3 regions of the Methylocystis echinoides genome follow, and region 3 is predicted to be linked to each of the others. Evidence: riboswitches for the same ligand, from Rfam matches in the RefSeq annotation. Region 3 holds a riboswitch; each other region holds the start of a gene.

Region 1 (5,179 bases), on a different replicon from region 3:
TGCGCAGCCAGTCGACCGCAGCCTCGAATTCGCCTTCGGTCGCGGTGAGCGCGGCCTTGCAATCCATCATGCCGGCGCCAGTGCTCTCGCGCAGTTCCTTGACGAGGGCGGCGGTGATCGTGGCCATGGTTGAAATCCTTCTGTTTCGCCGGTTGGAAGCATGCGGGCGGCTTCCCGGCTCTCTGGGGCGTTTATTGCGACGGGCGCCGGCTCAGGAAAGAGCCGGCGCCCGGGGTAAAGCCAAAAAATGACGGTCCGCGTTACGCGGACAAAAGCGCGCGCGCCTGATCGACCCAGCCGTCGCGGGAGATGCGGCCGTTGAGCTTGAGATCGGCGTCGACCTTCTCGACGTCGGCGGGCGTCATCGCGGCGATCTGCCAGTAATGGAAGACGCCGGCGTCATTGAGCTTCTTGACGAGCTGCGGACCGACGCCATTCAGCTTGGCGAGATCGTCGGGCGCGCCGCGCGGGGCGGCGAGAAGCTCGAAGGCTTCCGTCGACTCATAAGCCGCGCCGGCGCCAGCGCTGTCGGCGACCGCGGGCTCGGCTTCCGGCGCTTCGGCCTCGCCGAGGTCGACGCCCAGCGCGCCCTGGCTGCGGGAGATGCCGTCGATCGCCGCCTTGGCGATGAGATCGCAGTAAAGCGCAATGGCGCGGCCGGCGTCGTCATTGCCGGGGATCGGGAAGGTCACGCCGTCGGGATCGCAGTTGGTGTCGAGAATCGCCACGACCGGGATCTTGAGGCGGTTGGCCTCCTTGATCGCGAGCTGCTCCTTGTTGGTGTCGATGACGAAGATCAGGTCGGGCGTGCCGCCCATGTCCTTGATGCCGCCCAGCGCCTTTTCGAGCTTCTCGCGCTCGCGCGTCAGCAGCAGGCGTTCCTTCTTCGTGACGCCCTGGGCGCCGGCCGAGAGCTGGTCGTCGAGCTTGCGAAGACGGTTGATGGAGCCGGAAATCGTCTTCCAGTTGGTCAGCGTGCCGCCGAGCCAGCGGGAATTGATGTAATATTGCGCGCTGCGCTTGGCGGCGTCGGCGATCTGGTCCTGCGCCTGGCGCTTGGTGCCGACGAAGAGCACGCGGCCGCCCTTGGCCACCGTGTCGGAGACGACCTTCAGCGCCTGATGCAGCAGCGGCACCGTCTGGGCGAGGTCGATGATGTGGATGTTGTTGCGCGCGCCGAAGATATAAGGGGCCATCTTCGGGTTCCAGCGATGCGCCTGGTGGCCGAAATGAGCGCCCGCCTCGAGAAGGCCGCGCATGGAAAAATCGGGAATCGCCATGTTTTTTCTCCGGTTGAGCCTCGGCGAAAGCTTGGACGGGCCGGAAATCCGACCACCGGAAACGACGTCTTGGATCAGACGCCGTGAGACTTTCGCCTGTGGGATGCGCGCGCTTATAGGCGAAGCGCAGCCAAGGAGCAATAGCCTCGTCGCGCCGGTTGCGCGCCGACCCCCGCGCGCGCCCGAGCAGCCCGCCGGGAAAGGACCCGTGAGGGCGAAAACTTTAAATTTTGCGACGCAAAAATTATTTCCTCCGCGACCTGTTGTCGCAGTCTAATGCCATGAACTTATTGGCTTATATGGCAATTTTGAACCCTTAAAAACCGGTTTTACAGGCGCATTGCCAAGCGTTTTGAATCGAGCTAGGGTTACCTCGATGCGGCAAGCATTCTGGTAAAAAAACAACAGGGGGAAAACGCATGGCCGTCAACGTTCACAACTCCGGCGACATTGGCAAGATGCTGATCTGGGTTGCCGCTTTCGTCGGCTTCGTCATCGTCGCTCTCACGTGGGTTCCGGACTGGATCTCCCCCGAGGGCACCAACGGTACGGGCAACGGCACCGATCCGGGCGTCGGCCGCACCGTTCGCATGGTTCAGTAATCATACCCCTGCCATGGACTTGCCGGGGGCTTCGCTCCCGGTCTCGTCTTTGCAGGGTCGGCCATATTCTATGTGGTCGAGCAAATGGGAGCCGACGGTCTCGACAAGCTCGAGCGTCGGCCTCCTTTTTTGAGCGGCGCGACGCCATGCGCACGCGCCTGTCGGACTAAAACTCGATCCCCGCCTGCGCCTTCACGCCCGCCGAGAAATGATGTTTCACCAGCGTCATTTCTGTCACCAGGTCGGCGGCCGCGATCAGTTCCGGCTTGGCGTTTCTTCCTGTGACGACGACATGAAGGTCGGCGCGTCGCGACCCGAGTCGGGAGAGAACCTCTTCGAGCGGGAGATGGTCGTAGCGCAGCGAAATATTCAGCTCGTCGAGCACCAGCAGGCGGACGTCGGGGTCATCCATCAATTCGCAGGCCTTGTCCCAGGCGCGGCGCGCGGCCGCTTCGTCGCGAGCGCGGTCCTGCGTCTCCCAGGTGAAGCCCTCGCCCAGCGTATGCCAGGACACCGGGCCGAGCTTTTCGAGCATCTCGCGCTCGCCGCTGCGCCACTGGCCCTTGCCGAACTGCACGACGCCCACTTTCCAGCCGTGGCCAAGCGCCCGTAAGGCAAGACCAAAGGCCGCAGTCGATTTTCCCTTGCCCGGTCCGGTGTGGACCATGAGCAGGCCCTGTTGCGCGATGGTCTTGCCGGCGACCTCGGCGTCCTGCACGGCCTTGCGCTTTTCCATCTTGGCGCGGTGGCGGCGCGCGGCGTCGTTTTCCTCTTCCGTCAAGCCGGACTCCTCATTTGACGTCTACAGAACCAACGCATATGACTGGTCGCGACGGTCCTTCGCAAGAAGGCGAACAGGGAACGCGGTGCGGGCACGCCCCAAAACCGCGGCTGCCCCCGCAACTGTAACCGGGAAGGCTGCGCCATCGGCCACTGAGCGAAAGGCTTGGGAAGGCGGCGCGGATGATGCACCGGAAGCCAGGAGACCTGCCGTCGCGGCGATGCTTCATCGCCTGTCGCAACATTTCGCCGCCGGTGGGGCGGCAGGGAGACGTCGCATGACGACCAACACCGCCGCCGTCCGCTCGCTTGCAACCTCGCGCGCGGAAGTTCTCAAAGCCGCCTTCGTCGCCTTTGTGCTTGGCGTCGGCCTCGTCTACGGCGCCGGCTTCGCCAATTCCCAGAGCGTTCACGACGCGGCGCATGATTCGCGCCACGCGCTCTCTTTCCCGTGTCACTGATCGCCGCGCCACGCGACCCGTGATCGCGCGCCTTCTGGCGGCCGGCCTCGTCGCCGGCGTTGTTGCGGGACTCGCTGTCGCGGCCCTGCAGCATGTCACCACCACTCCCCTCATCCTCGCCGCCGAGGTCTATGAGGCGGCGCAGCATGCGCGTGACGCCGCCGAACAGTCGGCGCCCGCTTTCGAGGGCCTGCGGCGCACCGCGGCGACGAGCGTTGCAACCGTCGCCGTCTGCATCGGCTATGCGCTGATCCTGCTCGCCGGCATGCTGGCGTCGGGCGATGCGATCGGCCCGCGCCGCGCCGCGCTGTGGGGCGCCTGCGCTTTCGCGGCCACTGGCCTCGCCACCAGCCTCGGCCTCGCGCCGCAGCTTCCCGGCGCGGCGGAGACCGATCTTGTGGGCCGTCAGCTTTGGTGGTTCGCCACGGCCGTTTCGACGGCGTCGGGCCTTTATGCGCTTTTACGGGGAGACTCCGTCGTCGCCCGAGCGCTCGGCGTCGCGATGCTCGTCGCCCCGCATTTTTTCTGGCCGACGCCGGCGGCGCCCGAAAGCACGGTTCCGGCTGAACTCGCCGCGCGTTTCGCCGCCGCGTCGCTCGCAGTGCAGGCGACATGCTGGGTGCTCGCCGGCGCGCTCGCCGGCCTCGTCTGGCGGCTCTCGTCACGCGATGAAACGGAGGCGGCATGAGCGCGCAGAAAATCCCAGCGACCATCGTCACCGGCTTTCTGGGCGCCGGCAAGACCACGCTGATCCGTCACGTGCTGGAGAACGCCCGCGACCGTCGTCTCGCCCTCGTCATCAATGAATTCGGCGACGTCGGCGTCGACGGCGACATTCTGCGCGCCTGCGGCGTCGAGAATTGCCCCGACGAAAATATCGTCGAACTCGCCAATGGCTGCCTGTGCTGCACGGTGGCGGACGATTTCGTGCCGGCCATCGAAGCGATGCTCGCGCATGAAAAGCGGCCCGATCACATTATCATCGAGACGTCCGGCCTCGCTTTGCCCAAGCCGCTGGTAAAGGCCTTCGAGTGGCCGGCGATCCGCTCGAGGCTGACCGTCGACGGCGTGATCGCCGTCATTGACGGCAAGGCGGTGGCGGAAGGCCGCTTCGCCGACGATCTTGACGCGATCGCCGAGGAACGCGCCGCGATCGAGACGATCGACCACGACAATCCGCTCGAAGAGGTGTTCGAGGATCAGCTTGCCTGCGCCGATCTCGTCATCCTCAACAAGACCGATCTGCTCGACGAAGATGAAGCGCGCGAGGTGGCCGCGCGTCTCACGTCGGGCGCGCGCGCGGCGGTGAAACTCGTGCGCGCGCATGAAGGCAGGGTCGATCCGCTCGTGCTGCTCGGACTTGCTGCGGCGGCGGAAAATGATCTCGACAATCGCCCCTCGCATCACGACGCCGAGCCCGATCACGATCACGACGACTTCGACAGCTTCGTCGTGAGCCTGCCCGCCGCGTCCGACGCGGCTGCGCTTGTTGCGAAACTCGCAGACGTCGCGCGCGCCCACGACGTGCTGCGCATCAAGGGCTTTGTCGAGGTCGCCGGCAAGCCGATGCGGCTGCTCGTGCAGGGCGTCGGCGCGCGCATCCAGCACCATTTCGATCGCGCCTGGAATCCGGGCGAAGAGCGCGCGAGCCGGCTCGTCGTGATCGGCCAGAAGGGTCTCGATCGCGACGCCATCGCCGCCGCGCTGGCCCAGCCGTGACGCGCCATGCATCTCCTTCCGCGCGATCTTCATAGCCTCGACGACGCCGGCGCGGCGACGGATCTCAAGCAAACGCCGGGCGACATTGTCTTTCTGTCTTTCTCCGACTCGGAGCTGCGCCTCGTCGCCCGCCTGCATGACGAGGCGCGCGAGAGGCTTGCGAGCCTGCGCTGCGCCCAGCTCGCGCAGCTGACGCATCCCTATTCCGTCGATCTCTATCTCGACTCCGTCGCGCGCCATGCGAAGCTCATCGTCGTGCGGCTCTTGGGCGGCAAGGATTATTGGGCCTATGGCGTCGAGCAGGTCGCGGCGCTCGCCCGCGCCCATGACGTGGCGC
Region 2 (5,179 bases), on a different replicon from region 3:
GCAGCGGCCGAGAGCTTTTCGTCGAAATTGATGTCTTCGCTCGCCCGGACCCCGACATAGTCCTTGCCCGCGGCGTTCTTCTTCGGGGTGGCGGAGAAGAACGGACGATCTGGGTCACGGTAATAGATTATCGGACCCGCGCCCGCGGTTCTCTGCGTCGCCGTGTTGCTTGATCCACGCCACAACCACGGACTGCGCGCGACGAGATAGCCGGCCGCGCCGAGCGCCAGCAGCGTCGTGACAAGAGTGAAGACGAGCGGACCGCGTTTCATAGGGGGCCTCCGGCGAGGCGTTCGAGGTCGGCGTATTTGCTTTGCTCCTCGACCCGGAGCGCGAGAAGCTCCAGTTCAACGGCGCGAAGCCGTCGCTCAGAGTCGAGCAGCGTCGAAAGATCAGTTGTTCCGGCGTCGAACCCCTTCTGCGCCGTCTCGACAGAAAGCTTGGCCGGCGGCAGCTGGCGCTGCTCGAAGATCTTGAGGGCCTTGCGGATCGCCTCCAGACGGAACCAGGCTTCGGCCACCTCGCCGTCGATACGGATTCCCAAAGCGTCGTTTCGAGCCTGCGCAGCGCCGAGACTGGCGCTCGCGGCGCGCTGCTCGGCGTCCTTCGCCTCATATTGGAGCGGCACCTTAAACCCCAGCAGGAACATCCCGCTCGTGTCGCCATCCCGGCGCTGCACCAAATTTGCGCCGGCGGTAATGTCCGGATAGTAGTTGAGGTCGGTGAGTTCCTTCGTCCCGGTTGCCGAGCGCACCTGCGCATGCGTCGCCGCAAGCTGAGGGTTGCGCGATCTCGCGAGTTCTTGCACGCCGGCGAGGCTCATCTTGGTCTTCAATGTCGCAAACCCCTTGGGCGAGGCGAGCAGCGCCTGCGCCTTGCGCCCGATGAGAGCGTTCAGCCGGGCAGCCGCAGACTTTTCCTCTCCCTCCCGGCGGACCACGTCCGTTGCGGCGTTGGCGGCTTGGAGCTCCGCCTCGATCAGCTCCTGCTGGTTGACCGAGCTTGCGCCGTAACGCAGGCGCAAAATCTCGGCGAGCTGATCGACCCTTTGCTGGAGAGACCTCGAAAGCTCGACGGCGCGATGCGCCGCATTGTATTGCGCGTAAGCGGCCTTTACGCGCGCGACGAGATCGAGTTCGATGGCTTCGCTCCGGCGCCGGGCCGCGTCCGCGTCGGCCGACGCGATGCCTTTCTCGAGATCGGTCTTGCCCCACAAGCGGAAGGTTTGCTCGGCGCCGACCCAGACCTGCCCGACGCCCTTGTTGTTTACGTCCCAGGCCTGGAGAGTGACGGTCGGGTCCGGCTGCACGCCGGCGGCGCCGACCCGGTGAGCCGCGGCGTCTGCGTCGAGTATCGACGCCGCTAATTCCGGGCTCAGACGCCTCGCGTAACCCACGACGCTCTCTGCGCTAGAGCCGGGCGCCGCCTCGCGCTCGCCGCCGATGGCTGGCGACGCCGCTGTAGCAATGGCGATCAACATTGGCAAAGTGAGGCGGCGCATGGTCATGGGGTCGCCTGTAAAACCAGACGGCCTTGCAGGGTCTCCGTCTCGCCCTGGACTTTCGCCGCGAGTGAGATTCGCCAGCGTCCCTCAGCGGTCAGATCGACCTTGAACCGGTAGAGACCAGGCTCGGGGCTTTTCACCGCTTCAATCGCGCTCGTCATCTGCTCCATGTCATCGGGGGCCATATCCAGACGCATGGCGAAGATAACCGCATCCGAGACCGCCCGATCGTCGGGCTTATGAATCAGCCGAACGTCAACGACGGCTTGGCCCTTCTTGACCTTCTCTCGGACAAGCTTGAACTCGTAGTCCCTGATGTCTGCGACCGTGGGCGTTGAAGTCGACAGAAGCCCCAACCCAAGCAGAGCTCTTGCAACTCGCCGCAAAACAGAAGCGCTCATAAGAATGATCTCCTGCTTCCAAGCGGAAGCACGGTGACGGACGGTATCTCGGCGCCAAAGGCGGGCGCACGCACGATGCAGCGCAGGTCAGCGCCCTCAAAACCGAGGCTCTATTTGCTCGGCGTTCAGGAGATTGGAGGTCGCAGATGGGGTGGGCCGGTGAAACCAAGACGCGCGTCGTCGTCGCGCGGCGGTGGCGCACGGAAGCTGCGGACCTCGATTGCTTTCCCGATGATGGCGAGAGGCGCTAACTGAACAGCGCCGCAGACGAGCGAGTCGCAGCGCCTTGGAACCGCGCCATGGTCGCCGTGGCCATTATGCCCGCCGTCGCCAAAAGCCATCTCTGCGCAGGGATGGGCGTCCGGGGAGGCGAACGCATTCGTCCCCGCCGCCGCGAGAGCCGCGACGACGACGAAGGCACAGACGAGAAGGCGTAGCCAGCTTCGCTGCATAAACACCCCTGGACGGACTCCAGATTAGCACGGCAAGTCCTGCGTCAAAAGTCTTTGTCATTGTCTCGAAAAGGATGTGCAGACCAGCCAAGCTGGCGTGCGCTGGGATTTTGCAGAGATGAAATTCGCCGCATCAGCGCAAAGGAGGCGTTTGCATATTTGACAGAGCATGCCCTGCGCGAGCTTCGCCGATCTCCGGCGCTTGCACGAGCGGGGATGGAAATCGGACTTAACGCGAACTGTCCTACATTTCTCGAGTCAATCAGCGAAAGTCTGCTAGCTCGGCGGACGGGACGATCGGCGCCGTTTGCGCGGCAGGGCGACGACTCTGCATCAGATGGCCGCGCGGCGATGGCGCCTTTATGGCCGGCCACAAATGTCTTGACATGGTGTTCGGTCTGCTTCGTTATTGCCGCCGATGGTTCCCTTCGGGGATCAAAAGGGAACTCGGTGCGCGCCTGACGGCGCTATGCCGAGGCTGCCCCCGCAACTGTAAGCGGCGAGCCTTAGAGCCACAAAGCCACTGGGGAACTTACCCTGGGAAGGCGGCTCAAGGCGGCGACCCGCGAGCCAGGAGACCTGCCATCGATCGTGGTCACGCGCGAGAGCGTCGGGCGGGGTGCACCGAGGCGGTCCAAAACTGTCGTCACGCGCCTTAGGCGCTAATTCGGCAGTACAAGACCTTTCGCAGTGACGGCCCACGTTGCTGCGAGTCTCGGCTCATGCATACTCTCTCCTCGACCGCCGCCAATGGCGGCATTTACGGCGTCGCGCGCCGTCGCCCGTCCCTTCTTTCCTACATCCTTTGCGCGGGCCTCGTTTCGCCGGCGCTCGGCCGGGAGACGCTTCCGGTTATCGAAGTCGGCAAGCCGACGCCCACCGGGACGCGCGCGGGAAGCGCCTTTTCGAGTGGGGCGACCGCGGACGGGCAACAGGCGGAAGCCAACGGCGGCGGCACGGAAATCGGTCCCGGCGACAACGGGGAAATTTGCGCCGACGGCATCTGCAACAATCCCGCGTCCTATGCCGCGCCGATCGGGTCGCTCGGCGCCAAGGTCAACACGCCGGTGATGAATACGCCAGTCACGACGAAGATGGTCACGCGGCGCATGCTCGAAGACCAGCAGGCCATCACGCTGGACCAGGCGTTGAAGAACGTCAGCGGCGTGACCACCTCGGGCGGCGGCGACGCGGCGCTGGGCAATTCCTTCCGACAGATCATCATTCGCGGCTTTCAGACGCAGAACTACTTCCGCGACGGTTTCCGGGTCGACAGTTTCGGCCTCAACTTCGCCGGCTCGAGCAGCGCCGAGCTGGCCAATGTGGAGAGCGTCGAGGTGCTGAAAGGCCCTGCCGCCATCCTTTACGGCGCGGTGGAGCCCGGCGGCATCGTCAACATCAACACAAAGCGGCCGCTCGCGAAGCCTTCCGCCTCCGTGCAGCAGCAGATCGGCAGCTACGCCTCCTATCGCACGGTCGTCGACGCCACCGGGCCGGTCGCCTCCAACAAGGATCTGCTCTACCGCTTCATCCTCTCCTATGAGAACGACGGGTCGTTTCGCAGCTTCGACTACACAAGAAACATGATGGTCAATCCGGTCGTCAGATGGAACATCGACGCCAGCAACTGGATCAGAGCGTCGACGCAGTTCCAGCACAACAATATGAATCAGGATTGGTATTACGTTCCTTATTACGGGATGTTCTTGCCCCTGTGGCTCGGGCGCAGTTTCAACTGGGGGCCGCAGTCGCCATACGCCCAGCAGCAAAACTTCAGCGAGGTGACCTGGCATCACGACTTCAGCAAGGATTGGTCGATCCAGCAGACCCTGTTCATGCAATTCTTGCATGCCAATTGGCAGAACAATGGCGGAACCACCTCCATCTCAGACTGCATAACGCCGGGAAGCGCCAGCTGCTATCTGCCCTCGGTCAACTTCATTCCTTTCTATCAGACCTACTCGCCGAACAATGTCCTGCTGAACTACGGATCATATCCGTCGGACAACAGACAGGCGGAATATGCGACGGCGATCAATCTCGTCGGGCATTTCAACACCGGCGAACACGCCAGCCATACTTTGCTTTCCGGAGCCGATTACTATCGTTACAACTTCAGCGGTCAGAACATGATCCCGCAGTATCCCGGGACGGTCGCCATGTTCGGCGCCCCCTATCTCCCGACCCCCATCGGCGGGCTCGTTCCCTACAACGCCACACGGCAATCCGCCGACAATTACGGCGTCTATCTGCAGGACCAGATCAAACTGCCGTTCGGCCTTCACGTGCTCGGCGGCGCCCGCTGGCAGTATATCGACAGCCGAACCGGAGCCTCCGACAATATGAATTTCTGCGGGCCGTATTCGTCGAACTGGCGTTCGGGCGTTGCGATCCCGTGCAACGTCGCCACGATGGCCAGCACCTCGCGCTTTGTCAGCCAGAGGGTTACGCCGCGCGTCGGTGTCTTGTGGCGATCGCTGGAATGGCTCAGTTTTTATGGAAATTATGCAGAATCATACAGCCCGAACTACGACGGCAAGCTGGTCTACGGCACGAACGACCCGACCCCGCCGAGCGCCGGCGCGCAAGAGGAAGCCGGACTGAAGTTATCGCTATTTGGCGACAGGCTTCAGGCGACGGCGGCCTATTACCATCTGGTCAAGACCAATATTCCAATCGGCGTCCCCTATGACTTCAACCACGTGACGCTCGTCGGTCAGGGGCGTTCGCAGGGACCGGAACTCGACATTCAGGGCGAGATCCTACCCGGCTGGAGCCTGAATCTCGCCTACGCCAACACCGACGCCATCACCACCAAATCA
Region 3 (5,179 bases):
ATAAGAGCAGCGCAAAGATTCGATGGACCGTTGCGATTCCGCATCAACCGTGAACGCGACGGCGAATGAACCCCCGGGCCTCCATGACTTGAGCGGAAGCTTTCGTCGTGACCTAGGCACAACATGACGCTGCTTCGAGTTGCTTGCGCTTTGATCGCCCCTGGCAAAACGGGAAGAGCATTAAATCAAATGCGGTGAATCCGATCTTTGCTGCCTGCCGTTGGCCGAGAGTCATTCCCCGAAACGGTCGCCCAGTCGCGCCGCGTCCATAAGCCCCACCCCGTCGGTTCGACAGGAAAAGGCAGAAATCGATACTATACTTGTGCACGCGGAACTTCGGAGATGCCGCAACCTGCCGCCCTTACCACCGAAGGCGCTCACTCGGAGTTATGGAGCAAGACGCGCAGCAAAGTCCCTACTTTTGCAACTCAACTTGCGCAAAAGCGCTTTTTACGCCAGGCCTTATGACAAGTAAGAATGACGCTCTCGATCGCGTCGCGTATCTGTTCCTTCCGGGAAAACCTCCGTGGCAATGCAAGCCGACGGACAAGTTGGCGGACCCGCTATTCGGCTGATCCGGACGTTGTCACGACGTTGTCAAGGCGCATGAGGGTTTTGTCCCATTTGTCGATAAATCCCATAGCAAGCGCGGTCGCCACGAGCGTTGCAAGATTGCTGGGCTCATAAATTCCGGAGGTGCTGGCTAGTCGATTACAATAATCCTTATACCGTTCCGTTCGTCCGGCGACAGCAATTGCGATGTGGGCCCCGTGTCGGCAGGCGATATCGGGCCAACAGGTTTGTGGCAACAAACCCCAGGACAGCTGGTCGTGAAGATGAACAAGAGCTGCAACCGCTGCTACAGTTAATGGGTCGCGGTCCAGATCGTGGTCGTTTTGCCGGGCCAGCGCCGCTAATGCAGCCGGCAAGCGTCGACTTATCTCTTCGAACAAAGTGTCCGGCTGGCAGCCGAAGCGTTCGAGCAATCGGGCGCAGGAAGATTGACGGATTGGCGTGAGACCGTTTTGCAAGGCGAGCGTGTCTTTGACGGCGCGATGGACCGTACGGCCGATTAATTCTCCGAGCTTACTGTGATGTCCTGCTGAGGTTAGCTAGAGCGGTCCATCGGCGGGCGCCATCACGGCAATCTGATCGGTGCCAGTTCCCGTGGCGATCTGTGATGATTGCCGCGAGGGCGCCGACAACTCCTGCAACAAGGCCGTTTTGGCCTCGGTTGCGGTCATCACCGCGCGAACGAGCGCGCCATCCGACACAGGCGTGTTGATGACCAGCATAACGTTGATTGTTCCATGTTGGTCGGGCCCAATAGGGCCGAAGCGCTCGAAAACTCCGCTGAACTCATAATAGGACGACGGATCGCCAGCGCGGGCCGCATTCCCGTCGACGCCGCCGGTCGCGATCGTCGCCACGGCAAGGTCGCGAAATTGCTCTTCAGCGATGCAAAGATTATTCATATTCGCCGCGGTGCCGAGCCCTGCAGCAGTGGCGGCGGCAAGATCGTGTTCGGTCAATAGGAGGGAGTCGTATATTGCGGGGTGGCGGTGAGCCTTCATGAGTTGGTGCATCTCGTGCCCCATGGCTTCACAGCATTGATGATTGAACACGATATCGAGGTCATCGGCGAGACCTCCGTTTGAGGCGGAGGTCGAGAGCACCTTGAAGGGACGGCGAAACCGTAGGCTGACAAACTTGTAATCCCGGTGCAGCTCAACGGATTCGAAAAACGTCTTCAACAGCATCACGATCTCTTACAGCTTGTCATTGATGCACCGGTTTTCTGCAACTGCGAGGAACCGCGGTCAATTGGCGCTTCGCGCGTTTGCTCGATCGAAGGCCGCCTAGACACCGGCCTCCGAGCTTCCCCGCGGGGCGCGCAGGCGCCTTTGCCCCTGAAATAGCTCGAGATGGCCGTTTTTGTCGAAATCGAACGCCGCCTGCGTCATGCGATGCTCCGCTCGCGTTGAGGACAGGACATGGGAAGCGGCTAGCGCCGTCCTGCGACTTCACGCGTGCAGAACCCGCAAGCGGCCTCCGGGCGCCCCGCCCGTGGACGACTCTGCGTTCGCGGCAGGTCTCCTGGCTTGCGGGTCGCTGCGGGATCATCCTTCCCGGCGCTTTCGCGCCAGTGGCTTTTTGATCGCGCTCGCCGCTTACAGTTGCGGGGGCAGCCCCGGATTCGCCTTGCGGCTCACCGGATTCCCTCTTAGCTCCGGACGCGAGTCCAGAGACCGTGAACGACAATATCTAGAGGTAAATGTCGGGGGAATGTCAATACCTAGGGATGTCCGTTCTCAATTAAACGACCTTTTATACGCACGCCCGCGCCTTGATCAGCAGGATCACACCTGGTCGGGGACGAGAATGTCGCCGGGTCGAAGTGAACGCCGGCGAAGCTAACGCGCAAATTGCCGTTTCCTTGCCGCGCCGCGGTTTTGCGCGGTCGTGACGCCCAGCGCTTTCACGCCGAGCGCGGCAAGCGCGCGGGAGTCGCGCACATAACCCTCGCGCGCGACGATCTGGCGACACGCTGTCCAGCCGGATCAATCATGAAACTTAAATGTCAGAAGCTTGTCGACGAGCGAAGCGAAGAAGTGCTGCACTAGGTTGTAGATGATCACCGGAATCATCACCGCCGGATGGTCGGATAGCGCGAGTGACGCCAGGACAAGGCCCGCACCGTTATTGTTCATGCCGAGCCCGAACATTAATGACGCGGCGCCGGCGCGGTCGGCGCGAAAGCTCTGCGCAATCAGATAGCCGGCTGCAAACATGGCTGCGCAAAGTAAGCCGACGATGGCTAGAATCGCTCCGAGGAAGTCCAGGTCGGGCTCGGAGATGAGTTTCGGCAGGCTCAACGCGGCGTTCGAGTAATTGAGCAAGATCAACACGATCGAGTTCGTGAGCTTCAGATAGGGCGAGATCGAGGCAGCCGCCGTCTCTCCCAACAGCCGATGACCGGCAATGCCGAGCAGGGACGGGAGGATGACCCAGGCCCAAAGGAATGCGCCCGCGCCATTGCTCGCGAGTTCGTGCAGGTCCTCAGAATAGTCTCCTGCGGCCAGAAATGCGACTGAGTGGAGGACGATCGGTGTCAACACAGGGCTGAGCAGCGTGGTCAATAGGACGAGGCCAAGACTCAAGGCAAGATTGCCGTTTGCGTTCTGCGCCCAGGCTGTCGACGCCCCAGCGATCGGCATGGCGGCAATGAGCGCGAGGCCTGTTAATATTTGCTGAACCTCCTCGGGGTTGTGCCAGAATTTCATCGTGATGCTGACCGCAGTGATGAAGGCAAGGGGAGCGAACAGGTTTCCCGCAACGCCGGCGGCCAGGAGACGCGGATACCGTGCGACTGTCCCGAGATCCTTGCTCCTGGCGCCCAAGCCGGCGTTCAGCAGGAGGAACGCTAGCATCGCGGGCGGAAGTGAAAGCGCGATCCTCGATGGACCCAGCGCGATTGATCCGAATTCGGCGCTGCGAATTGAGAGGCCGAGCCCGGGGAAAAACGCCGCGGCGAAGTAGGACAAGAGGATCAACCAGATGAAGTAAGAATGGATCGCGTGATGGATCGACGTCATGCGCTTCGCGAGTGAAACTCCCGTAGTCATCCGCGGGTTCGAGCTCAACAAACCGCTCCTTGTCTCGGTAGCAATTGCGCCTATGCATCTCAAAATACACGAGCAACCGCCAGCAGAGCTGGAGCATAGCATTTATCTTTGAATGCGTCAGGCGGGTGATTTTCTCTGCCGGAGAGTAGCCCAGCAAGCCCAGAATCCCGCCCTAACCCTTTCTGTAGGAGATCGCGTTGACAAGCCAAGATAACTCCACGCGATCGATCCGATACGAAGTAGGCGGCGAGGCATGTGAACACTTGCCGATCAGGGAGAGCAGCAAGGCTGGAGAGTTAGAGTATGGAGGGGATTTTCATGACGGGTAAGGCGGGAGAGAGGCTCCCGCGCCCGTGGTGGAGACGAACATGAATCAGGTGGAGATTTTGGGATCAGCCCGCGGCCGTGAAAGCGGCTACAAGGTGGACGCAAGCCGCGGCGAGCGTATTGGCCGCGTGTCGTCAGAGTGGTTTTCCAGGCCTTCGGATGAGCGATACCTCTCTCTATCGGATCTGTTCGCCGCCGTGCGTGGCCGGACTGACCGCAGCCGCACCAGAACAATCGAGAGCACCGCAATCCGCGTGGAAGCCAGCCGCGACGACGCCGAACGACTTTCACTTTCGCTGCCCGGTTCCGACAGTCCGGTCGCCATGACCCACTGGAGCTTCGGCCAGCTCGCGAGCCTCATCGGCGCCCCGGCGGCTTACCTTCGACAGCTCCCCGCGCCGGTCGCCGGAATCAATCTCCAATATGGCCTCACCACACACCGCGCCGAGCAGATCAAGACGCTCGAGATCGAAAGCGGTCGCGTCGAGCTGCGCGCGGTGACCGGTCCAGACTATGGGCGGATTTACGACCATGAGCTCGTCTCCGCCGTGCAGCGCATCGCCGGCGACGGCGTGGGCGACACGCGCTGGAAAGTGCCGGGCGTGCTCGACTCGTCGACCGGAATCTACAATCCCAACGTCGACGTCACGGAGGAGACGACGACGCTTTACGCCTCGGACCGGGACGTCTTCCTGTTTCTCGTCGACGACTTGAACCCGATTGAAGCTGGCCGCCTTCCCGACGGCTCGCCCGATCTCTACTTTCGCGGCTTCTACTGCTGGAATTCAGAGGTGGGTGCTAAGACGCTCGGGATCGCCAGCTTCTATTTGCGCGCCGTATGCCAAAACCGGAATCTTTGGGGCGTCGAAGATTTCGAGGAGATTACGATCCGCCACTCCAAATACGCGGCCGCACGCTTCGCGCATGAGGCCGCGCCGGCGTTGGCGCGTTTCGCCGATTCTTCGCCCCTGCCCTTCGTCAACGGAGTCAAGGCGGCGCGGCAACGGATCGTGGCCCGCAACGACGACGACCGCACGGAATTCTTGCGCAAGCGCGGGTTTTCGAAAGCCGAAACGGCGAAGATCATCGGCACAGTCTTCGCCGAGGAAGGCCGCAAACCCGAGAGCGTCTTCGATTTCGTGCAGGGCATCACGGCTGTGGCGCGCGGAAAAAGTCACCAGGACGCACGGCTGGATTTCGAGGCGCGCGCCAAGAAGCTCTTCCAT

The links. A riboswitch is a leader RNA that binds a small molecule or an ion and turns the genes downstream of it on or off. The one in region 3 is predicted to bind cobalamin.
Region 1: another riboswitch for cobalamin. It lies ahead of RVU70_RS01230 (CbtB-domain containing protein); the one in region 3 lies ahead of RVU70_RS21205 (adenosylcobinamide amidohydrolase).
Region 2: another riboswitch for cobalamin. It lies ahead of RVU70_RS00395 (TonB-dependent siderophore receptor); the one in region 3 lies ahead of RVU70_RS21205 (adenosylcobinamide amidohydrolase).

Annotation. Positions count from the first base shown of each region.
Region 1 is NZ_CP156084.1:240,916-246,094, forward strand. Features, by position in the region: gene tsf (translation elongation factor Ts) at 1-127, opposite strand, end outside; gene RVU70_RS01215 (30S ribosomal protein S2) at 261-1,280, opposite strand; gene RVU70_RS01220 (hypothetical protein) at 1,700-1,882, shown strand; gene cobO (cob(I)yrinic acid a,c-diamide adenosyltransferase) at 2,049-2,663, opposite strand; cobalamin riboswitch at 2,699-2,892, shown strand; gene RVU70_RS01230 (CbtB-domain containing protein) at 2,941-3,123, shown strand; gene RVU70_RS01235 (CbtA family protein) at 3,143-3,811, shown strand; gene cobW (cobalamin biosynthesis protein CobW) at 3,808-4,842, shown strand; gene cobN (cobaltochelatase subunit CobN) at 4,849-5,179, shown strand, end outside.
Region 2 is NZ_CP156084.1:79,306-84,484, forward strand. Features, by position in the region: gene RVU70_RS00375 (efflux RND transporter periplasmic adaptor subunit) at 1-272, opposite strand, end outside; gene RVU70_RS00380 (TolC family protein) at 269-1,507, opposite strand; gene RVU70_RS00385 (FixH family protein) at 1,504-1,905, opposite strand; gene RVU70_RS00390 (hypothetical protein) at 2,205-2,342, shown strand; cobalamin riboswitch at 2,760-2,959, shown strand; gene RVU70_RS00395 (TonB-dependent siderophore receptor) at 3,080-5,179, shown strand, end outside.
Region 3 is NZ_CP156087.1:62,922-68,100, forward strand. Features, by position in the region: gene RVU70_RS21200 (hypothetical protein) at 564-1,031, opposite strand; gene RVU70_RS21205 (adenosylcobinamide amidohydrolase) at 1,113-1,760, opposite strand; cobalamin riboswitch at 2,070-2,269, opposite strand; gene RVU70_RS21210 (bile acid:sodium symporter) at 2,562-3,596, opposite strand; gene RVU70_RS21215 (DUF932 domain-containing protein) at 3,995-5,179, shown strand, end outside.